Regions from separate parts of the Methylobacterium sp. CM6241 genome, predicted to be linked through region 2. Evidence: predicted binding sites of a transcription regulator. Region 2 holds the regulator's gene; each other region holds the start of a gene.
What was found. Region 2 encodes PhoB, which activates phosphate uptake and scavenging genes when phosphate is short. Its sites were predicted from a motif close to TGTCATNNANCTGTCAT; they were not measured.
Positions count from the first base shown of each region.

Region 1 (5,621 bases), 1.9 Mb from region 2:
GGTGGCCATCATGAGATCTCGCGTCCTGTGAGGGCAGCGCCACGCCGACGAGCGGCCGAAAACGTCGTCCGTTCCTAATGCAGACCCGCTGCAAAAGAAATCAAAAAGCCACAAAAAACCACATCAGGGCGCGACGATCAGGTCGAGGCCGCGTCGGGTCAGGGCGTCCCGGAGAAGGGGCGGGGGCTCGACATCGACGATGAGACCGGTCCCCGCCGGGATCGGCGCGAGGCGGATCGGGGTCAGGCGACCGAACTTGGTGCTGTCGGCCACCACGTAGCCCTGCTCCGCCGCCGCCAGCATGTGGGTGCGCAACTCGGTGGGGAGCGGCGCGAAGTCGGTGATCTCGCCGCTTGGTGAAATGCCGCCGGCACCCACGAAGGCGAGGTCGGCGCGAAAGCGCGCCAGGGCGGTGAGCGCCTCGGTGCCGAAAGCCGCCTCGTCCGCGCCCTCGATCTCGCCCCCGAGGAAGTGGACCCGCACGCCGGCGACGCGGCAGAGCAGGAGCCCCACCGGCAGGCTGTTGGTGCAGATCGTCAGCCCCTTGGGCATGGGGCGGGAAAAGAGCGGGTCGCGGCCGGCCAGCGCGTTCGCCACCGCCAGGGTGGTGGCGCCGGAATCGAGCACCACCACCATGCCGTCCTCGACGAGCCCCGCCGCGACCCGTCCGATCGCGGCCTTGCCCGCCGGATTGTCGCGTTCGCGGATGGCCAGGACGGGTTCGTCCGCGCGCCGGGTCGCGCCTCCGTGCACGATGGCGAGCCGGCCCCGCTCGGCCAGGGCCTTCAGGTCGCGCCGGATCGTCTCGCGGGAGACGCCGAAACGGTCCGCCATCGCCTCGACGCTGACGCTGCCGTCCTGGCCGAGCCTTGCCAGAATCGCGTCGTGGCGGGAGGCGGCCAGCGCCCGGTTCTCCGGTGCGGAGGGCTTCCGGCTCATCGCGTCGCCTCCGCCGCATCGACCGCCAGTTCGAACACGACACGGATCAGGCGCAGGTTCCGGCGTCGCGCCAGACAGGCGATCGCGTGTCGATTGACGAGGTCCGGCCCGTCGATCGGGATCGCGGCGATCCGGGCGTCCTCCCCGCATTCCAGGGACGAGACGATGCCGATGCCGATTCCGGCGGCGGCGGCCTCGATCACCGCCTCGCGGCTGTCGAGTTCCATCAGCACGGCGGGCGCGATGCCAATGCGCCGGCAGGCACGATCGAAGGTTCGGCGGGTCACGGAGGTGGGCTCGCGCAGCACCATGGCGGCGCCGTCGAGTTCGGCCAGATCCAGCGCCGCGCGACCCGCCAGGGGATGGTCGCGCGGGACCACGGCGCAGATGCGCGAGACCGCGATCTCCGCGAGGTGGAGGTCCGGATGCGCCTCGGCCTCGGTGAGCACGGCGACGCTCGCCCGCTCCGACAGCAGGGCCTCGCGGGTATCGGCGGCGTTGCCGAGGATCAGCCCGACGACGATGCCGGGGTGGCGGGCCCGCAGGCGGGCGAGCAGCGGCATCACGATATGGGGCGAATCCACCGCGATCTCGACCCGCCCCGAAACCAGCGTCCGGTTGGCCTCCAGGAGATCCTCCGCCTGCTCCACGAGGCCGAAGAGCGGGCCGGTGAGTTCGGACAGCGCCCGGCCCTGCGGAGTCAGTTCCGCCGCCCGCGCCGTGCGCCGGAACAGAACGAGGTCGTAGCGCTCCTCCAGCGCCTTGATGTGCCCGGTCACCGCCGGCTGGCTGATGCAGAGGCGCTGGGCCGCGCGTGTGAAGCTGCCCTCCCGCGCGACGGCGTCGAAGGCGCGCAGCTGGAACAGGTTCATGGCGACCTATCGGCGAAACTGATGGCGGGCATCACAAGAAACGATTTGATCTGATGGCTTGCCCGAACGCAAGATTTACCTGTCCCGAAGCGCTCCCGGCGCTCACGGCAGATCGGGCAGGATCACCATGACAGCCGCTCCCATTCTCCTGACTCCCGGCCCGCTGACGACGTCGGAGCGCACCCGCGCGGCGATGATGACCGATTGGGGCTCCTGGGACGGCAGCTTCAACGCCCTGACGGCCAGCGTCTGCGAGCGCCTCGTCGCCCTCGCCAACGGCACCGGCAGCCATGTCTGCGTGCCACTCCAGGGCAGCGGCACCTTCGCGGTCGAGGCGGCGATCGGCACCCTGGTGCCGCGCACCGGCAAGGTCCTGGTCCTCGTCAATGGCGCCTACGGCAAGCGCCTCGCCAAGATCTGCGAAGCTCTGGGCCGCGATCATAGCGTCTACGAGACCGCCGACGACGTGCCCACGACGCCCGAGGCCGTCGACAGCCTGCTCGCGGCCGATCCCACGATCAGCCATGTCGGGCTGATCCATTGCGAGACCAGCACCGGCATCCTCAACCCCCTGCCGGAGATCGCCGCAATGGTCGCCCGCCACGGGCGCGGCCTCATCGTCGATGCGATGAGCTCCTTCGGGGCGCTCCCCATCGACGCGGCCACGGTTCCGTTCGAGGCGCTGATCGCCGCCTCGGGCAAGTGCCTCGAAGGCGTGCCCGGCATGGGCTTCGTGATCGCGCGGGCGGATGCCCTGGCGCGGGCCGAGGGCAACTCGGCCTCATTGGCCCTGAACCTCAGCGACCAGTACGATTACATGCAGCGCACCGGGCAGTGGCGCTTCACCCCGCCGACCCACGTGGTCGCGGCGCTCCACGAGGCGCTGCTGCAATACGACGAGGAGGGCGGCCTGCCGGCCCGCCACGCCAAGTACGCGCGCAATTGCGAGGTGCTGATCCGCGGCATGGAGCGCCTCGGCCTCAAATCCTTCCTGGCGCCCGAGATCCAGGCGCCGATCATCGTGACCTTCCACGCCCCGCGCGACCCGAAGTACCGCTTCGCCGATTTCTACGCCGCCGTCCGCGCACGGGGCTTCATCCTCTATCCGGGCAAGCTCACGCAGCTGGAGACGTTTCGCGTGGGCTGCATCGGCCACGTCGAATCCACCGACATGGAGCGCGCGGTCGAGGCCGTCGCGGCGGTGTTCACCGACCTGAGCATCACGACCGTCTGACCGCCCGTTCCTCGGCCTCCCGCGCGTTCCGCGGGTCACCCGGAAAGTCCCGCCATGTCCTACACCCCCCCGAGAAAACTCCAGGCCGCGATCCTCGACTGGGCCGGCACCGTCGTCGATTTCGGCTCCTTCGCGCCCACCCAGATCTTCGTCGAGGCCTTCGCGGAATTCGGCGTCGCCGTGAGCCTGCCCGAGGCGCGAGGGCCCATGGGCATGGGCAAGTGGGACCACATCCGCACGCTCCTGAACCAGCCCGAGATCGCGGCGCGCTATGCGGCCGCCCACGGGCATCCGGCCACCGACTCCGATGTCACCGCGATCTACGAGCGCTTCATGCCGTTGCAGATCGAGAAGATCGCCGAGCACTCGGCGGTGATCCCCGGCGCCCTCGACGCCATCGCCGACCTCAGGGCAGGGGGGCTCAAGATCGGCTCCTGCTCGGGTTACCCGGCGCGCGTCATGGAGCGCGTGGTCGCACTCGCCGCCACCAACGGCTACGTCGCCGACCATGTGGTGGCCACGGACGAGGTTCCGAACGGGCGCCCCTTTCCGGCCCAGGCGCTGGCGAACGTCATCGCGCTCGGCATCGACGACGTCGCCGCCTGCGTGAAGGTCGACGACACGGTGCCGGGCATCCTCGAAGGCCGCAAAGCCGGCATGTGGACGGTGGCGCTCACCTGCTCGGGCAACGCGCTGGGGCTGACCTACGACGCGTTCCGGGCGCTGTCCGCCGATCGCCTCGCCGCCGAGCGGACGCGGATCGCCACCCTGTTCGCGGAATCCAAGCCCCACTTCCTCATCGACACGATCGCCGACCTGCCGGGTGTCGTCGCCGATATCAACGGATTGCTGGCGGCCGGACGCATGCCACAGGCCTGCTAGAGCGGCACCCGACCACGTTGGGTCGGATGCAGCTCTAGACCTCTGTTTTGCCGCGCTCCTTTTCGCCGAACCGGCATCCGCTTCGGCGGAGAACACTCTAAGGGACACCGCGTCACGGCTGGAGACCGTTTCACGGGAGCAATCGAAAGGTTTCAACATCGACCCGCGGCCAAGCGCCGGGGGTCGATTTCGGCTGTCCGCAATCAACGTAAGTAATTCTGCGCCATGATCTTGTAATAGGCAGCATATGCAAAAAGCCTGGACTTGATTGCACGGGGTTTTGTCTTCTTCCTGTCATGCATCAGGATTTAAACGTCGGAACGACAAGACTCCGGAGCATTATCGATGAAGATCCTCGGCCTCCTCGCTCTGACCCTCGCCCTGACGTCGCCGACCCTGGCCATGGCCGCCGAGCGCACAAAGCTCACGATCTACACGGCCCTCGAGAACGATCAGCTCGTTCCCTTCAAAGCCGGGATCGAGCGGGCGGTGCCGGAGGTCGAGGTGGTCTGGGTGCGCGATTCGACGGGCGTCATCACCGCACGGTTCCTGGCAGAGAAGGATAATCCCCGCGCCGACATGGTGATGGGGCTGGCTGCCTCCAGCCTGCTGCTGTTCGAGAAGCAGGGCCTGCTCGCCACCTACGAGCCGAAGGGCGCCCACGCGCTGAAGCCCGCCTTCCGCGATTCCATCGGCCCCTACAGCTGGACCGGAACCGACGCCTCCATCGGCGTGGTCTGTTTCAATACGGCGGAAGCCGAGAAGGACGGGGTGAAGACCCCCGTGCGCTGGGCCGATCTCCTGGTGCCCGCACTCAAGGGCAAGGTGGTGATGCCGCATCCCGCCTCCTCGGGCACCGGTTACCTGCTGGTGGCCGGCTGGCTCCAGGGCATGGGCGAGGAGGCCGGCTGGGCCTACATGGACAAGCTCCACGAGAACATCGCCGCCTACCTGCATTCCGGCTCGGCTCCCTGCGTCCAGGCGGCGCGCGGCGAGCGCACCGCCGGCCTGTCGCTGGACATGCGCGGCGCCTCGGAGAAGACGAAGGGCGCACCGCTGGCCGTCGTCGTCCCCGCCGACGGCACGGGCTGGGACGAAGAGGCCTACGCCATCGTCGGCACCACCAAGCACCTGGATCTGGCCCGCAAGGTCGCCGACTGGGGCACCACCAAGGCCGCCAACGAACTCTACGCCAAGAGCTACGCGGTGGTGGCCTATCCGGGCGTCGCCAACGTGCCGGCGAACTACCCCGCCAATGCCGAGGCCGCGATGATCAAGAACGATCTCGGCTGGATGGCCGACAACCGCGAGCGGGTGCTCGCCGAATGGTCGCGCCGCTACGAGGCGAAGGCTGCCAAGAAGTAGCCGCGACGACGCAAAGCGAGCCTGAACGACCACACGAAAGAGTAGGGGGCACCGCCATGACGCTTCGCGATGCGACGCCGTTCCTCAGGGTTTCGGGATTGTCGAAGCGTTACGGGGCCTTCACCGCCCTCGACGGAATCGACCTGGAAATCGGCCGGGGCGAGTTCGTCTGCTTCCTCGGTCCCTCCGGCTGCGGCAAGACCACCCTGCTGCGCCTGATCGCCGGGCTCGACCGTCAGGATTCGGGACGTATCGTGATCGGCGGCGTCGACGTCTCGACGGCGCCCCCGGCGGCGCGCGACTTCGGCATCGTGTTCCAATCCTACGCG
Region 1 covers NZ_CM139246.1:3,455,215-3,460,835, forward strand. Annotated here, with positions in the region: gene ACYQR9_RS16205 (DeoR/GlpR family DNA-binding transcription regulator) at 124-939, opposite strand; gene ACYQR9_RS16210 (LysR substrate-binding domain-containing protein) at 936-1,811, opposite strand; gene ACYQR9_RS16215 (2-aminoethylphosphonate--pyruvate transaminase) at 1,939-3,045, shown strand; gene phnX (phosphonoacetaldehyde hydrolase) at 3,100-3,927, shown strand; gene ACYQR9_RS16225 (putative 2-aminoethylphosphonate ABC transporter substrate-binding protein) at 4,273-5,292, shown strand; gene ACYQR9_RS16230 (putative 2-aminoethylphosphonate ABC transporter ATP-binding protein) at 5,349-5,621, shown strand, end outside.
Region 1: a site for PhoB is predicted at 4,209-4,225, ahead of ACYQR9_RS16225 (putative 2-aminoethylphosphonate ABC transporter substrate-binding protein). Genes of this name have one in related genera too.

Region 2 (5,621 bases):
AGACCGCTCGCCAGCCACCGATATCGGCCAGTATCCCGGCCGCGAAGCGCGCCGCCAGGATGCCGATCACGATGCCGCTCGTGACTGTACCGACCACCCGACCTCGTTCGGTCGGTGTCGCGAGCGTCGCGGCGAATGCGACCAGGACCTGAACCACGACGGCGAGCAACCCAACCGCCGCCATGCCGGCGAACAGGATCGCTCCGGACTTGGCCGTGGCCACTGCCACCAGCGCGAGCACCGACAGAAGCCCCTGGCCGAGGATGAGGCGACGGCGGTCGATGAGATCGCCGAGCGGCACGATGAAGATCAAGCCCAGCCCATAGCCGACCTGGGTCAGGGTCACCACGAGCCCGATCGCGGCAGGCGAGATGCCGAACTCCTGCGCCATCGCATCGAGCAGGGGCTGGGCGCAGTAGATGTTCGCGACGCTTAAGCCGGCGGCGACGGCGAAAATCAGGATCGTCGTCCTGGGCAATGCCCCCTCCGGCTCGGTAGAGGTTCGCTCATCTCTTCCGTGCGGCATGGCGGTCCTGTCGATGAAACCCAATCTGGTTTCATCTTGAGACCACTTGTACCCGGCCCATTCCAGTTCTAAATTGAGACCAGTTTGGAACGGGAGCGTACCTTCGTGGCAAAGCGCGTCAGCCTCTGGAACGCCGGGTGCCCGGTTGCGCGCGCGCTCGATGTCATTGGCGACTGGTGGTCGCTCCTCATCATCCGCGATGCTTTCGACGGTGTTCGGCGCTTCAGTGAGTTCCAGAATGGTCTCGGCATCGCCAAGGGTATGCTGGCGACCCGCCTTTGCGACCTGACCGAACGGGGAATTCTGGAGACGGCGCCCGCCTCGGACGGGACCGCCTACCGGGAATACGTCCTGACCGAGAAGGGGCGCGGCCTGTTCCTCGTCATCGTCGCGCTTCGACAATGGGGGGAGGCTCATCTCTATGGGCCGACCGATCGCCGGTCTCGCTTGGTCGATCGTGAAGTCGGGGCTCCGGTCGCTCAACTCACCTTGCGATCCGCCGATGACCGTCGTCTCGGTTGGTATGACACGCGGGTGTTGAAGCCAGACGTCACCTGACAAGGTGACGTAGCGACGTCGAAAGCGGATAAACCGCATAGCGGAGCGGTCGTTTCCGCCCATGATCAATGTCCGCTCTCAGCGGATGGCGGCGGCCGCTGGATCCGTCGACGTTGGGCCGAAAGTGGGCCCGGCAGCGGGCACCAAACGTCGGATTTCCGCCCCCAGGGCTGACGGATTCAGACATCTGCCCAATGGCTGTTCCCTCTATCCAGGAAGATTCGACAGGCGCGCCCGCCACCCGTCCCCTGTAAAAAGAGGGGGACTCAGGCTGCCCGCCAGATGGGTGAATGCCTGAGCCCCCCGGGGCGAGCACATGCCGGAACGGACAGACGTCCGAGATCGAACGCGCTATCTCGTGGCGGCCGGAATGGCATCGGTTCGCGAGGATCGCCCGGAGGCAAGGCGACCCGCCATCGTCACGATGGGGACGCTCTTTCCGGACTGAGCGGCGCGAAGCCGGCCGTGGCCTCACTCGTCCGTGGAGAACATCTCGTCGAAGGAATAGCCGGAGCCGCGCACGGTGCGGATCGGGTCGCTCTGGCGCGGGCGGTTGATCGCCTTGCGCAGGCGGCCCACATGGACGTCCACCGTGCGCTCGTCGATATAGACGTCGTGGCCCCAGACCCCGTCGAGCAGCTGCTCGCGCGAGAACACGCGGCCGGGGCTCTGCATCAGGAATTCGAGGAGCTTGAACTCGGTGGGCCCGAGATGGATCTCGCGGCCCTGCCGGCGGATGCGGTGGCTGACCCGGTCGAGTTCGATATTGCCGGCCACCAGCAGGTCCGACACATGGGTCGGCTTGGCCCGCCGCAGGAGCGCACGCACCCGCGCGAGGAGCTCCGGCACCGAGAACGGCTTGACGATGTAATCGTCGGCGCCGGTGCCGAGGCCGCGGATGCGGTCGCCCTCCTCGCCCCGCGCCGTCAGCATGATCACCGGCAGCCGCTCGGTCTCCCGCCGTGCGCGGATGCGGCGGCACAGCTCGATGCCGGACAGGCCGGGCATCATCCAATCGAGCAGGACGAGATCGGGAACCTGCTCCTGAAGGCGCAGATCGGCCTCGTCGCCCCGCGCGGCGGAATCAACGACGAAGCCCTCCGCTTCCAGGTTGTAGCGGAGGAGGAGAGTGAGGGCCTCCTCGTCCTCGACGATCAGGATGCGCGTGTTCATGCGGATGTTTTCAGGGTGATGGCGACCGTCCCGGATGGACGCGACGGCCGCGCCGAGCGTGTGCTGGAGCGGCCGGCAGGGGCAGCGATCAGGCGCTGGCGGGCATCGACACGGTAGCGTAGTTCGACGCGTCGTTCTTCGGGCGGTCCCGCTCGGCGAGCTCGTTCGTGCCGGTGACGAGATAATGGATCGTCTCGGCGATGTTGGTGGTGTGATCGCCGATCCGCTCGATGTTCTTGGCGCAGAACAGGAGATGCGTGCAGAACGAGATGTTGCGCGGATCTTCCATCATGTAGGTCAGCAGCTCGCGGAAGAGCGAGTTGTAGAGGGCGTCGATGGAATCGTCGCGCTCCCAGACGTCGAGGGCGGCCTTCACGTCCTGGCTGCCATAGGCGTCGAGGACGTCCTTCAGCTGCTCCTGCACCAGGTCGCCCATATGCTGGACGCCGATGACGATCTTCTGCGGCTGGATCTGATCGGCGATGGCGACCACGCGCTTGGCGACGTTCTTGGACAGGTCGCCGATCCGCTCGAGATCGTTCGAGACGCGGATCGCCGATACCGTCTCGCGCAGGTCGATGGACAGCGGCTGGCGCTTGGCGATGAGCAGGATCGCCCGCTCCTCGACCTCGTGCTGGATCGCGTCCAGACGCTTGTCGGCGGCGATGACAGCCTGGGCCAGGGGCACGTCCCGGCGCACCAGGGCATTGCCGGAATCGGTCATCATCTTCTCGGCGATCCCGCCCATCTCGGAAATCGAGCGGCGCAGGTTTTCCAGTTCCGTGTCGTAGGAACTGACGATGTGGTTGGGCATGCTCGCACTCCTCGACCGAGGCCGCCCCTGGCAGCCCGCATCGCATAGGATCGGGACCGGTGCCGCGGAACGCGGCCCCGGCGGGCTCAGCCGAAGCGGCCGGTGATGTAGTCCTGGGTCTGGCGCTTCTCGGGGTTCATGAAGATCCGTGTCGTCGGGCCGAACTCGACCAGTTCGCCAAGATACATGAACGCCGTGAACTGCGAGATGCGCGCGGCCTGCTGCATGTTGTGGGTCACGATAACGATCGTGAATTCCGAGCGCAGCTGCTCGATCAGCTCCTCGATGCGGCCCGTGGAGATCGGGTCGAGGGCCGAGGTCGGCTCGTCGAACAGGATCACCTCGGGACGCTGGGCGACGGTGCGGGCGATGCAGAGACGCTGCTGCTGACCGCCGGAGAGACCCATGCCGGATTGCTTGAGCTTGTCCTTCACCTCGTCCCAGAGGGCGGCCTTGCGCAAGGATTCCTCGACGCGCACGTCGAGATCGGCCTTGGGCAGCTTCTCGTAGAGACGCAAGCCGAAGGCGACGTTGTCGTAGATCGACATCGGGAAGGGCGTCGGCTTCTGGAACACCATGCCGATGCGCGAGCGCAGCTCGTTCAGATCGACCTTCGAATCGAGCACGTTCTGCCCGTCGAGGAGGATCTCACCCTCGGCACGCTGCTCCGGATAGAGGCTGTAGATGCGGTTGAAGGTCCGCAGCAGGGTCGACTTCCCGCAGCCCGACGGGCCGATCAGGGCGGTGACCTGGCGGTCGTGGAAGTTGAGGTTGACCGACTTCAGGCCGTGGAACGAGCCGTAATAGAAGTTCAGGTCCTTCACGGCGATGCGGATGGGGGCCTGATCGTCGGCCTGGTGGCGACCGGTCAGCTGGGCCTGCGTGATCGCGGGAGCGGCGTTCATCGGATGCGTGTCCTTGTCGAAAACGGGGTGGGACGGGGGCGCGGGATCAGCGCGCCCGCTCGCTCTTGATGACGAAGCGGGCCACGATCGACAGGGCGAGGATCGTAGCGGTGATGAGGAGGGCGCCGGCCCAGGCGAGCTGCTGCCAGTTCGAGTAGGGCGAGAGCGCGAACTGGTAGATCATCACCGGAAGGTTGGGGATGCCGCCCATGAGGTTGGGCGAGAACCAGCTGTTGTTGTTGAGCGCGGTGAAGAGCAGCGGCGCGGTCTCGCCGGCGATGCGGGCGAGCGCCAGGATGATGCCGGTGACGATGCCGGCGCTGGCGCCGCGCCAGGTGATGCTCTTGATGACGATGGAGGGCGGGGCACCGAGGGCCGCGCCGGCCTCGCGCAGGGTCGAGGGCACGAGGCGCAGCATGTCCTCGGTGGTGCGCACGATCACCGGGGTGGCGATGATGGCGAGAGCCACGCCGCCGGCCCAGCCCGAATAGGTCCCCATCGGCCGCACCATCAGCGTGTAGACGAACAGGCCGATGAGGATCGAGGGGGCCGAGAGCAGGATGTCGTTGAGGAAGCGGATCACGTCGGCGAGCTTCGAGTTGCGGCCGTACTCGGCCAGATAGGTGCCGGCCATGACACCCACCGGCGTCGCGATGACGATGCCGATGAGGGTGAGGACCAGGCTGCCGAGGATGGCGTTGGCGATGCCGCCGCCTTCGGAGCCCGGGCCCGGCGTCGGCTCGGTGAAGAGCAGCGGCGAGAAGCCCTTCATGCCCTCGACGATGAGCATGAGCAGGATCGAGCCCAGCACGACGATACCGATCAGCGTGGCGACGGTGCTGCCGACGATGAGGAGCTTGTCGGCGACCCGGCGGCTCGACCGGACCCGGCTGACATGCGCCGGGGCCGCGGTTGTGGGGAGAGTGGTGACGGCGTCCATGATTCGGGCTCCCGGGGTCAGGCGACCTTCACGCGCCGGACGAGCAGGCGCGCGATGATCAGGACGATGAAGGTGATGATGAAGAGGATGCAGCCGAGCGCCATCAGCGAGTTGAGCTGCAGGCCGTCGGCCTCGTTGAACTCGTTGGCGATGCGCGAGGCGATGGTGGAGCCGGGATCGAAGATCGAGCCGGAGAGGCGGTTGGCGTTACCGATGACGAAGGTCACCGCCATGGTCTCGCCGAGCGCACGGCCGAGGCCGAGCATGACCGCGCCGATGATCGAGACCGAGGCCTGCGGCACCAGCACGTGGCGCACGACCTCCCAGGTGGTGCAGCCGATGCCGTAGGCGCTCTCGCGCAGCACGGTGGGGATCTGGTCGAGCATGTCGCGGGTGATCGAGGCGACGAAGGGCACGATCATGATCGCCAGGATGATGCCGGCGGTGAGGATGCCGACGCCCGAGGGGACGCGGGCGTAGAACAGCGTGCCGACGATGGGCATGCCCTCCACTACGCTCGAGACCGGCATCTGCACGTAATGGGCGAAGAGCGGCGCGAAGATGAACAGGCCCCACATGCCGTAGATGATGCTCGGCACCGAGGCGAGGAGCTCGATCGTCATCGAGACGGGCTTGCGCGCCCAGCCGGGGCAGAGCTGCGTGAGGTAGACCGCAATGCCGATGGAGATCGGCACGCCGATGAGG
Region 2 covers NZ_CM139246.1:206,607-212,227, forward strand. Annotated here, with positions in the region: gene ACYQR9_RS00985 (MFS transporter) at 1-526, opposite strand, end outside; gene ACYQR9_RS00990 (winged helix-turn-helix transcriptional regulator) at 632-1,084, shown strand; gene phoB (phosphate regulon transcriptional regulator PhoB) at 1,556-2,257, opposite strand; gene phoU (phosphate signaling complex protein PhoU) at 2,346-3,071, opposite strand; gene pstB (phosphate ABC transporter ATP-binding protein PstB) at 3,158-3,976, opposite strand; gene pstA (phosphate ABC transporter permease PstA) at 4,023-4,916, opposite strand; gene pstC (phosphate ABC transporter permease subunit PstC) at 4,934-5,621, opposite strand, start outside.

Region 3 (5,621 bases), 1.2 Mb from region 2:
GAGATCGTCGTCGGGCCGTTCCGATGCCTCCTCCTCGGCGGCGAGGCGGCGCAGACCTTCCTTCGTGGCGCGTAGGGTCAGCGGTGCATGGCCGGCAAGCTGCGTCGCGAGTTCCGTCGCCCTGGCGGCGAGAGCGGCGGCATCTTCCACGACTTCGCCGACGAGACCGGCCGAAAGCGCCTCCTCCGCGCCGAACAACCGAGCGGTGAAGATCATGTCCTTCACCCGTGCGGGACCGATGAGGCCGGACAGGCGCTGAAGGTTCGACATGGACAGGCAATTGCCGAGCGTCCGCGCAATGGGAAAGCCGAACCGGGCATCGCGTGTGGCGATGCGTAGGTCGCAGGAAGCCGCGATGGCGGCACCGCCGCCGGTACAAGCGCCGGCGACAGCGGCGATGACCGGCACGCGCAGACGCTCGAGCGTGCCGAGGACCTTGTCCATGAAGCGCTCGTATCCAAGGGCGTCCTCCGGGCTGGAGAAGTCCCGGAACTGGGCGATATCGGTGCCGGCGGCGAAGGCCTTCTCACCGGCGCCGGTAATGACGAGAACCTTGATCCGTTCGTCCGCCTCGATCCGTCCGCACAGGTCGATGAGGCCCTGATACATCGCGAAGGTCAGGGCGTTTCGTGCCTGTGGCCGGTTGAGGACGATGCGGGCGATGCCGGCATCGTCGGTTTCGAACAGGATCTCGTCGGTGGCGCTCATGCGGGGTTCCCATGCCGGACCGGCCGTTCATCGGCCTCTTCGACACGGGTCTTGCCCATCCGTGCCGCTTTGGGCAACCGCAGGGAGACCGGACAGGCGGCCTTCGATGCCCTCGGCTCCGATCAGAACAGCGCCGGGACGAACATATCCTGCGGAACTGGCTGGCGGGCGTAATCCTCGTGGCGCATGCGCTCGGGCAGATGCACCGGCGGGTGCTCCACGTCACCATAGGGGATCTGCGTGAGGAGATGGCTGATGCAGTTGAGGCGGGCCTTCTTCTTGTCCACGGCCTCGACCACCCACCACGGCGCCTCGGGAATGTGCGTGCGGGCGAGCATCACTTCCTTCGCCTTGGTATAATCCTCCCAACGGCGACGGGATTCGACGTCCATCGGTGAGAGCTTCCACTGTTTCAGGGGATCGTGGATGCGCATGTTGAAGCGCAGTTCCTGCTCCTGATCGGTGATCGAGAACCAGTATTTCAGCACGATGATGCCGGACCGCACCAGCATGCGCTCGAATTCCGGCGCGGACTGGAAGAACTCTTCGTACTGGTCCGGGGTGCAGAACCCCATCACGCGCTCGACGCCGGCGCGATTGTACCAGGAGCGGTCGAACAGCACGATCTCGCCGCCCGCCGGCAGATGCGCGACGTAGCGCTGGAAATACCATTGCGTGCGCTCGCGCTCGCTGGGAGCCGGAAGCGCGGCAACGCGACAGACGCGCGGATTGAGACGCTGGGTGATGCGCTTGATGGCCCCGCCCTTACCAGCCGAATCTCGCCCTTCGAAGATCACGACCACGCGGAGCTTCTGGGCCTGGACCCAATCCTGCAGACGAACCAGCTCGTGTTGGAGCCGAAACAGCTCACGGAAATAGACTCGCCGGTCCATGCTGGGCGGACGCGGGCTTGCATCGATTTCGCTAACCAGTCGCTCAAGGCGCTCGTCTTCTAGTTCCATCTCCAATTCTTCATCGAAGTCGTCGGCCATCTCTCGACGAATAGCCTCGATATCGAAAGGACGAGTCCCGGCGCGCGTGCCGTCCATAACATTGCCTTCCTGATGAATGGGAATGATCCAGGCCCTTGGATCACAACTGCATGACAGTAAGGAGACCTCCTCGGCGACGGCAACGAGCTCCCTAGAGCCTGTATTGGCCTGCATTCTCATGCGGGATTGTCGAGGGCATTTTTGGCCGGGAGGACGGCGACGCAAGCGAGCCGTCTGGTTGCGACATCCAGGGCGTTCGGCACGTTGTCGGTGCGGGCCGCCCCAATGGCGAAGCCCACCGAAGATTCATTCAACGTCTCGGCGCTGTTCCAGCACGACATCCTTCGACAAGCTCAAGATGAGGGCAGCTCTGATCCGGCGGCTTCTCGATGGCGGGGTGGCGCGTGCCCTGGATCAGGCACCAATCCTGGCGGCGCTCGACCGTGAGGCACCGTCGAATTTGGCTGAGTGCAGGCTGGACCATCTCTTTTTGCCGTCATCAGGGGCAGCCAGCGCAACGCGATCCTGCACGTTCGCTGAAGCCAGGACATGCCCTTCGGCATCGATCAACGCCACGCGTTTGTGCCCAGCCAGCTTCTGGGTGCCGTCGTAGCCGCGCAGCCCTGCACGCCAATGCAGGTGACGCTTTTCTCCGGGCTACGACGAAACTTCGCGGCTACACACAACCTGTCTGTTTCAAACATTCGCCCGGTTTCGGATTTCATCCGTTCTCCGCCGCCACTCCAGACGGCGTACTATCCCCGCGTGCCCCAGCGCACGCCCATCCGGCTCGGGGCGGCCGCATCGGGGCCGATCGGGGGACCGCTCGGCCGGGCGACCGGCGGGGAGGACGGCTCTGCGGCCTCCTCCTCTGAAGCGGTGAAGGCCTCCTTCGAGAACTGGCCCGCCTTGCGGAAGGTCCAGAGGTAGCCGGGCACGATGGCGGCCATCGCGGTGGGCAGGATGCCGAGCCCGTCCAGCGTGCGGCCTTCCGCCTTGGCGGCTTCCGAGACCACGTTGTCGGTCTGGAGCAGCGTGACCTGGTCGCGGGTGAGCTTGAGGCTGTCCGGCAGCAGGCCGAGGCTCAGCGTGTCCACGGTCTCGATCACGCGGGCCTGCAGCATGGCGATGGGCTTGGGCAGGTCGACGACGAGGCGGCGGCGGCGGGTGGTCTTCAGCATATAGCGGACGAGGCCGTCGAGGGTCTCGACCTCCGGGCCGCCGAGTTCGTAGACGCGGCCGGCCTCGGCCTGCCCGTCCACCGCGCGGGCCACGGCCTCGGCCACATCGCCGACGAAGACCGGCTGGAAGCGCGTCTCGGCTCCGGCGAGGGGGAGGACCGGGAGCACGCGGGCGAGCGACGCGAAACGGTTGAAGAAGCTGTCTCCGGGGCCGAAGACCAGGGAGGGACGCAGGACCACAGCCCGGGGCTGGGCCGCCAGCACCTTCGCCTCGCCCAGCGCCTTCGAGCGCGCGTAGAGAGAGTCGGAATGCGGGTCCGCCCCGATAGCCGAGACGTGGACCAAGGGCGCGCCGATTGCGGCGGCGGCACGGGCGATCTCGCCCGCCCCTTCAGCCTGAAGCGTGAGGAATCCCTGCCTGCCGGTCTCCTGGAGGATGCCGACGAGGTTCACCACCGCGTCGGCTCCCTCCACCGCCCTGGCGATGGAATCCGGGTAGCGCAGGTTCGCCTGCACGGCGACGATCTGCCCGACCTTGCCGAGAGGCTGCAGGAACAGGGCGAGGTCCGGCCGCCGGACCGCGACCCGGATACGGTAGCCGCGCTTGGCCAGCGCCCGCACCACATGGCGTCCGAGGAAGCCCGAACCGCCGAAGACGGTGACCAGCTGCGATGACGGACGCGGCAATGACGGTCCGGCGAAAGGAGAGGTCGAAGCGTCGAAGCCGGTCATCGCCTGGTTCCCACCTGTCATCCGAGATGCCCTGCCACGCCCTGTCCGGGCCGGGGCCGAGTCTCTGTCCGTCACCACTGAACGCGGGATTACCATCGCTCGCGCATCGATAGCTAGGGCCGTTGACCGCAGCGCGGGAGGCCCAGGCGGCGATGAAACATTCGGCGAGGGAAAACCCCCGATACCTTGTCGTTCACGGAGGGGCCGGCGGTCGGCACCCTGTGGCGAAGGTCGGCTCCGCGACGCGTCCGATGCACCCCGGGTGATCGTCTCACCGAGGCGAGGTCGACGGGGGGAAATAGAATGTTCTCGCTGAACGGCTGCGTATCGAAAGATTGTCCTTGTCTGCGGCAAGAAAATGTATTTCCATTCCTTTGACTATAGGTCCGGTTTGTAAGAGATTTCATCTATCAAAGATGAAGCACAAGCAGTGAATGATAATATGCTTGCTGCAATAATGTATTCAACTGAGGCTTTCGCTCCAGATGAATGCCTGGTTTCTCACATTCGCGGATAGAACTATGACCCGCCCGAGCCATCGCCCTCCGGAGCCGATCCGTTTTGCCTATTGGGTGCCGAACGTGTCCGGTGGCCTTGTCATCAGCAAGATCGAACAACGCACGAGCTGGGAAGCGGATTACAATCGCCGCCTCGCACAGATCGCCGAGGAGGCGGGGTTCGACTACGCCCTGACGCAGATTCGCTTCACCGCCGGTTACGGCGCCGAGTACCAGCATGAATCGGTGGCGTTCAGCCACGCCTTGCTGGCTGTGACCACGAAGCTCAAGGTCATCGCCGCGCTCCTGCCCGGCCCCTGGAACCCGACCATCGCCGCCAAGCAGATCGCGACGATCAGCCAACTCACCAACGGGCGCATCGCCATCAACGTCGTGTCGGGCTGGTTCTCCGGTGAGTTCCGCGCCATCGGCGAGCCCTGGCTCGACCATGACGAGCGTTATCGCCGCTCGGAGGAGTTTATCCGCTCCTTGCGCGGGATCTGGACGCAGGACGACTTCACCTTCCGCGGCGATTTCTACCGCTACACCAACTACACCCTGAAGCCGAAGCCGGCCGACCCGCAGCCCGAGATCTTCCAGGGTGGCTCGTCCCGCGCGGCGCGCGACATGGCGGCCCGCGTCTCCGATTGGTACTTCACCAACGGCAACACGCCGGAGGGGATCCGGGCGCAGGTGGACGACATCCAAGCCAAGGCCTCGGCCAACGGCCATTCGGTGAAGGTCGGCGTCAACGCCTTCGTCATCGCCCGCGACACCGAGGAAGAGGCCCGCGCCGTCCTCCAGGAGATCATCGACAACGCCGATCCCGATGCGGTGAAGGCCTTCGGCCACGAGGTGAAGAACGCCGGCAAGGCCTCTCCGGAAGGGGAGGGCAACTGGGCGAAATCGAGCTTCGAGGATCTCGTCCAGTACAATGACGGCTTCAAGACCAACTTGATCGGCACGCCCGACCAGATTGCCGAGCGTATCGTGGCCCTGAAGGATGCCGGCGTCGACCTCGCGCTCCTCGCCTTCCTGCACTTCCAGGAGGAGGTCGCCTATTTCGGCGCGCACATCATCCCGAAGGTGAGGGCGCTCGAAGCCGCGCGCGAGCGTCGGGCCGAGGCCGCCTGAGCGGCCTTTCCAGCGCCAGCTGACGACAGCCGCGCATCCCCTCTCCCCGCAGGCGGGGAGAGGGCCGCGACGACCTCGTCGTCGGCGCGGCGAGGCGGCATCCGCCGGTGAGGGGGCTCGTCCGGAGGAGCCTCTTTCGGAATCGCCCCCTCACCCTCGCTTCGGCCTCGCCTCCGCTTGCCTCGCCCCCGACGAGAGGGGGATCCGGCTGAGGTCTTCAAACGCCCGTTCAAACCAGCCCATCGCCTGCCCGGTACCCTGGAGCCATCCATGAACATCGCTGTCAGCGCCCAGTCGCTCGAAACCGCCCGGGGCGCGCCGCCGGTTCCCCGTCCGGCATCCCCCGCCCATGTCATCCGCGACGATGCCGAGGCGAT
Region 3 covers NZ_CM139246.1:1,377,281-1,382,901, forward strand. Annotated here, with positions in the region: gene ACYQR9_RS06420 (enoyl-CoA hydratase/isomerase family protein) at 1-708, opposite strand, end outside; gene ppk2 (polyphosphate kinase 2) at 831-1,757, opposite strand; gene ACYQR9_RS06430 (complex I NDUFA9 subunit family protein) at 2,456-3,613, opposite strand; gene sfnG (dimethylsulfone monooxygenase SfnG) at 4,135-5,244, shown strand; gene ACYQR9_RS06440 (SfnB family sulfur acquisition oxidoreductase) at 5,515-5,621, shown strand, end outside.
Region 3: a site for PhoB is predicted at 1,800-1,816, ahead of ppk2 (polyphosphate kinase 2). Genes of this name have one in related genera too.

Region 4 (5,621 bases), 1.0 Mb from region 2:
TCGGCCTCGCGCTGCCGTATTCGGCCGGCGCCCCGGCCCCTTACGAAATCCGCGACAGATTCTGCATGACCGCGGGCGAGAAGGTGATGGAGCTCATCGCCAAGAACATCCGCCCGCGCGACATCGTCACCCGCAAGAGTCTTGAGAACGCGGCCGCCGCCGTCGCGGCTTCCGGCGGCTCCACCAACGCGGCCCTGCACCTGCCGGCGATCGCGCATGAATGCGGCATCAAGTTCGACCTGTTCGACGTCGCCGAGATCTTCAAGCGCACGCCTTACATCGCCGACCTGAAGCCGGGCGGACGCTACGTTGCCAAGGACATGTTCGAGGTCGGCGGCATCCCGCTGCTGATCAAGACGCTCCTCGACCACGGCTTCATCCACGGCGACTGCATGACCGTGACCGGCCGCACCATCGCCGAGAACATGGAGAAGGTCGCCTGGAACCCGGACCAGGACGTGGTCCGGCCCGCCAATGCGCCCATCACCGTCACCGGAGGCGTGGTCGGCCTGCGCGGCAACCTCGCACCGCAGGGCGCCATCGTGAAGGTCGCCGGCATGTCGGAAGACAAGCAGGTCTTCACCGGCCCGGCCCGCGTGTTCGACGGCGAAGAGGCCTGTTTCGAGGCAGTCCAGAAGCGCACCTACAAGGAGGGCGAGGTTCTCGTCATCCGCTACGAAGGCCCGAAGGGCGGCCCCGGCATGCGCGAGATGCTCTCGACCACCGCCGCGCTCTACGGCCAGGGCATGGGCGACAAGGTCGCCCTCATCACCGACGGACGCTTCTCCGGCGCGACGCGCGGTTTCTGCGTCGGCCATGTCGGCCCGGAAGCCGCCGTGGGCGGGCCGATCGGCCTAATCCGCGATGGGGACATGATCACCCTCGATGCGATCAAGGGCACGCTCGACGTGGCCGTGACCGACGAGGAATTCGCCAAGCGGCGGGCGGAATGGACGCCGCGGACCAACACCGCGACCTCCGGCTATCTCTGGAAATACATGCAGACCGTCGGTCCCGCAGTGGACGGCGCCGTCACCCATCCCGGGGGCGCCGAGGAGATTCAAACCTATGCGGATGTCTAGGACTGACCTTCGCCGGCCCGTGCGGCCGGCAGGGGCCGATCCCGGTCGCGCCGCACGTCGGGTGAGGCGGATGGGAGCGGCCCTCGCGCTGCTCCTCGCCGGCGCCACCTCGGCGCTGGCGCTGGATCCCGCCGCGCGTACGCCCGTGCCTGCCACGGGCGGTTACCGCACGGCGCGCGAAGCCCTGCGCTCGGGCGTCCGTGACTACAATGCCGGCGACAAGGAAGGGGCCGCGCGCGCCCTCGAATACGCCGCCGGCCAGGGCCACGCCCTTGCCTTGTGGAAGCTCGGCCGGATGTATGCCGAGGGCGACGGCGTGCCCCATGACGACCTGAAGGCTTTCGAGTTCTTCTCGCGCATCGCCGACGACAACACCGATGACGGGCCGGACACCCAGAATTCAGGCGTCGTCGCCAGCGCCTTCACGGCGCTCGGCACGTATTTCCTCGACGGGATCAAGGGCACTTACGTGCGCCCGAACCCGGAGCGGGCCTACGACATGTTCAATTATGCGGCGTCGTATTTCGGCGACCCGAACGCCCAGTACAATCTCGCGCGCCTCTACCTCGAGGGGACCGGCGTGGATGCCGACCCGCGTCAGGCCGCGCGCTGGTTCAATCTCGCGGCCGAGAAGGGCCATGCTCCGGCCCAGGCCCTGCTGGGCAACCTTCTGATGAACGGGCAGGGCGTTCCGGCACAGCGGGCCCGTGGCTTGATGTGGCTGTCGCTGGCCCGGGAATCGGCCCAAGGGCGCAAGGACGACTGGATCGTCACCCTGTCCGACAAGGCATGGGCCACCGCCTCGGAAGAAGAGAAGGCCCAGGCTCAGGCCCAGGCCCTCCAGGCTCAGTCGCAGGTCACCGGATCGTCCCGGCGCCGTCGCTAGAGCTGCACCCGACCACGTTGGGTCGGGGCACATCTCTAGGCCTTTGTTTTACCGCGCTCTTTTTCGCCGAACCGGCATCCACTTCGGCGGAGAGCGCTCTAGGCGATCCGGGAAGGGAGCGACAGCCGGCTCCCGGCAGGCTCATTTCGTCCGCGCCGCGATCGCCGTGACGAAGGACGGACGCGACAGCGTCGCGTCGATATAGGACGCGAGCTTCGGCCAGCGGCCGGCATCGACCGGCTCCTTGGCGAGACGCAGGTTATGAAACGTCGTCGCCACCGAGATGTCGGCGATGCTGAACGCGTCACCTACAAGGTACGGGCCGTCGATCTGGCTCTCCAGGTAATCGTAGAGTTTCGGGAACTCGTCCGTCACCGCCTTCACCGCCACGGCCTCGTCGCCGGGCTTACCCATCAGGACAGGCTTCACGACACGCTCGGCGAAGGGCTTGATCAGCACCGCGAACAACTCGGTATCGCCGAACTTGTCGAACCAGACGGCGCGCGCGCGGTCCTTCGGCGCCTGTGGCCACAGGACCGGGCTCGGATACTTGGCCTCGATATAGGCCGAGATCGCCGACGAATCGGCCAGCCGAAAGCCGTCATCCTCGAAAGCCGGAATCTTACCGAGAGGGCTGCAGGCCTGGAACGCCTCGTCCGGCGCGTGGAAGAACACCGGAACGTGCTCGAACGTGATGTTCTTCTCGGCGAGGGTGACGAGAATCTTGCGGACGAAGGGCGAATAGCTCGTGCCGTAGAGAATCATGCGAAGGGAAGGCCTGTTGGATCGGGGAGGGTGAGGCGGGCCGCGATGGCCCGTGCCTCGGGTGACCTCAGATAGGGCCCGGATCCCGTTCGATCACCCCATGCACGGCATAGCCGCCGAAACGCTGCGCCACGCGTGCCCGCCGTCGGGAAAGGCGCGCCACATCGGCGAGGGCGTCGGCGAGTCCCTGTCGCGGGGTGACGTGAAACCCAGCGAGCCATCGGTTGAGCAGCCATCTCGCCGGCTGCGGCAGACCGCCCTGATCCCCGAAATCGACGATGTGCAGAGAACCGTCCGGAGCGAGGTGACCGGCCGCCTCGGCGAGGACGGCGCGCCAGGGCGGGATCATCGACAGGGCGTAGGAGATCACGATCCGGTCGAAGACCGCCTCCCCGAACAGGGCGGCCGGATCGAAGGCCGTGGCATCGCCACGGGCGAGGCGGATGCGGTGGGCGAGGCCCGCGCGGGCGGTGGCGCGCCCCGCTGTCGCCAGCATCTCGGTCGAAACATCGAGGCCAAAGCATCGGGCATCCGGGTAGGTTCGCGCGATGCGCACGAGGTTGCGCCCGGTGCCGCACCCGATCTCCAGCACGCTCCCCCCGGCGGGAAGCCGGAGATCCGCGACCATGCCGTCTCGGCCGAGGAGGTAGAACTTCCGGCTCGCATCGTAGATGTGCCGCTGGTAGCGGTACATCCGGTCCATCAGCCGCGCCGCCTCGCTCATGAAGAGGCCAGACGGTAGAGGTGGAACGCCCCATAGATCGACGACCGGTCCTGCTCGCCGAGTCGACGGCTCTCCTCCTCGGCATAGTCCCAGGCGCCGAGGATGGAATCCGGGACCCGGCCGGGCAGCCGACGCTCGTCCGCTGCCGTCCGGAAGATCACGCGGGCGCCAGGCCGAGCCGCGCGGGTGATCTGGGTCCACAGGTCGGTGAGGTCGGCATCCGTCATCCAATCCTGCGCATCGAGAAGGATGACGGCATCGACGCTGGCGGCCGGGCTCTCCCGCAGGAATTCGGTCATCGATTGCTGGCGGAAGTCGAGGCGGCCGGCGCGCTCGCGTAGAGCCGCGTGGTTCCCGGCCTGGAGATAGGGCGGCAGCGATGCGTCGGGCGCGGTGTCGTAGGCCCGGCCGAAGGCCTGCCAGGCGAAGTAGTTGGATCGGATCGGGAAGCCGCAGGCGAGCCGCTCCAGACGGTGGCGCAAGACGGCCGCCATCCCGCCGGGGCCATCGCCCGCCAGAGCCACGTATTGCGCGGGCGGGATGCCGAGGCCGTAGAGCGAGGCCGGCTGGCGGATGAGCCAGCGGATGAAGGCCTTCTCGAAGAGCGGGGCCAGTTCTTTCTCGAAGATCGTCCGCTGTTCGGCGAGGTCCCGCGCCTTCAGAACGGCACTGAGATCGCAGCCGTAGCGGCGGGCCAGCCAATGGCCCGCGCCGATGAAACGCCCGAGCAGGCCGTAGCGGTAGAAGCCTCGCTCGAAGGCCGAGATGCGACGCCCGCCATCGAGACGCCGCGTCTCCCAATAGGCCCGGGACGTGGCGTCGAGATGCGGCCGGATGATCTCGTCATAGGCGGCCACGTTCTCGGGCCGGGCGGGGCGGCCGAAGAAGCCGAAGTACGCGGCATGGTCGGGCAGGTGCCGGAGGGCGGCGAGTTTCAGCCTCCCCAGGGCCACATGGGCGCCGTTGAGGTCGACGGCGCTGATCCGTGCCGGGTTGGCCGTGAGGTAGGAGAGCGCGTTGCAGCCCCCCGAGGCGATGGTGACGACGTGGTCCTCCGGCCGCAGCCGGAGCGCCGCCATGTCCACCACCGGGTCTTCCCAGATCTGCGGATAGACCAACCCGCTGAAGGCCGCCGTGAACAGGCGTTCCGATACTCCCGCCTTCGAGAAGGCCCGGTTGCGATGGACGGCCTGAGTGAGACCCAGATTCGTCTCGCGGCGGATGGCCCGTGCTGCGCGCGTCATGAACGGTCTCACGTCGCTGGTTGGCGTGAACGATTCCAGGGCCGTTACGGCATGTGCATGACCGCCCGGTGACGGAGGATCGTCTCCGAACGGGTCCGATGAGAGATCATTCCTTTACCCGGGGCAGTCGCGCCCAGAACGTCGCTAGCTCAGCCCTCGAACTCGGGCCTCGGATCAGCGCGGTCGCAGCTCGATCGTCACCGGCACGTGGTCGGAGGGCTTTTCCAGGCCACGCAGATGCTTCTGCACGGAAGCCGAGACCAGACGGTCGGCGGCCTGGGGCGAGAGCAGCAGGTGGTCGATGCGGATTCCCTGGTTCCGCTGCCAGCAGCCGGCCTGGTAATCCCAGAACGTGTAGAGGCCCGGCCGAGGGTCGCAGGCGCGCAGGGCCTCGGTGAATCCTTCGGCGAGGAGGGCGCGGAAGGCGGAACGAGTCTCGGGCAGGAACAGCGCGTCGTTCACCCAGGCGCTCGCATCCGCCGCGTCCTCGGGCTCGGGAATCACGTTGTAATCGCCCGCCAGGACCAGGGCCTGCTCGTCCGCCAGGAGCGCGCGGGCGTGCGCCCTCAGCCGCTCCATGAAGCCGAGCTTGTAGGTGTATTTCGGTCCCGGCGTCGGATTGCCGTTGGGCAGGTAGATCGAGGCCACCCGGACGGGGGCCACATCCTCTCCCGAGATCAGCGCCTCGATGTAGCGGGATTGCTCGTCGGTCTCGTCGCCGGGCAGGCCACGGCGGATCTCGCTCATGGTGAGCGGCGCCCGCACCAGCAGGGCCACGCCGTTATAGGCCTTCTGTCCCAGCGTCTCGACGGCGTAGCCCGCCGCCTCGATCTCGGCGCGGGGAAAGCCCTCGTCCTGGCATTTCAGCTCCTGCAGGCAGACCACGTCGGGCTTGGCCTCGTCGAGGAAGCCGACGAGAT
Region 4 covers NZ_CM139246.1:4,351,871-4,357,491, reverse strand. Annotated here, with positions in the region: gene ilvD (dihydroxy-acid dehydratase) at 1-1,082, shown strand, start outside; gene ACYQR9_RS20385 (tetratricopeptide repeat protein) at 1,069-1,968, shown strand; gene ACYQR9_RS20380 (glutathione S-transferase family protein) at 2,110-2,733, opposite strand; gene ACYQR9_RS20375 (class I SAM-dependent methyltransferase) at 2,801-3,457, opposite strand; gene ACYQR9_RS20370 (BtaA family protein) at 3,454-4,701, opposite strand; gene xth (exodeoxyribonuclease III) at 4,876-5,621, opposite strand, start outside.
Region 4: a site for PhoB is predicted at 4,759-4,775, ahead of ACYQR9_RS20370 (BtaA family protein). Genes of this name have one in related genera too.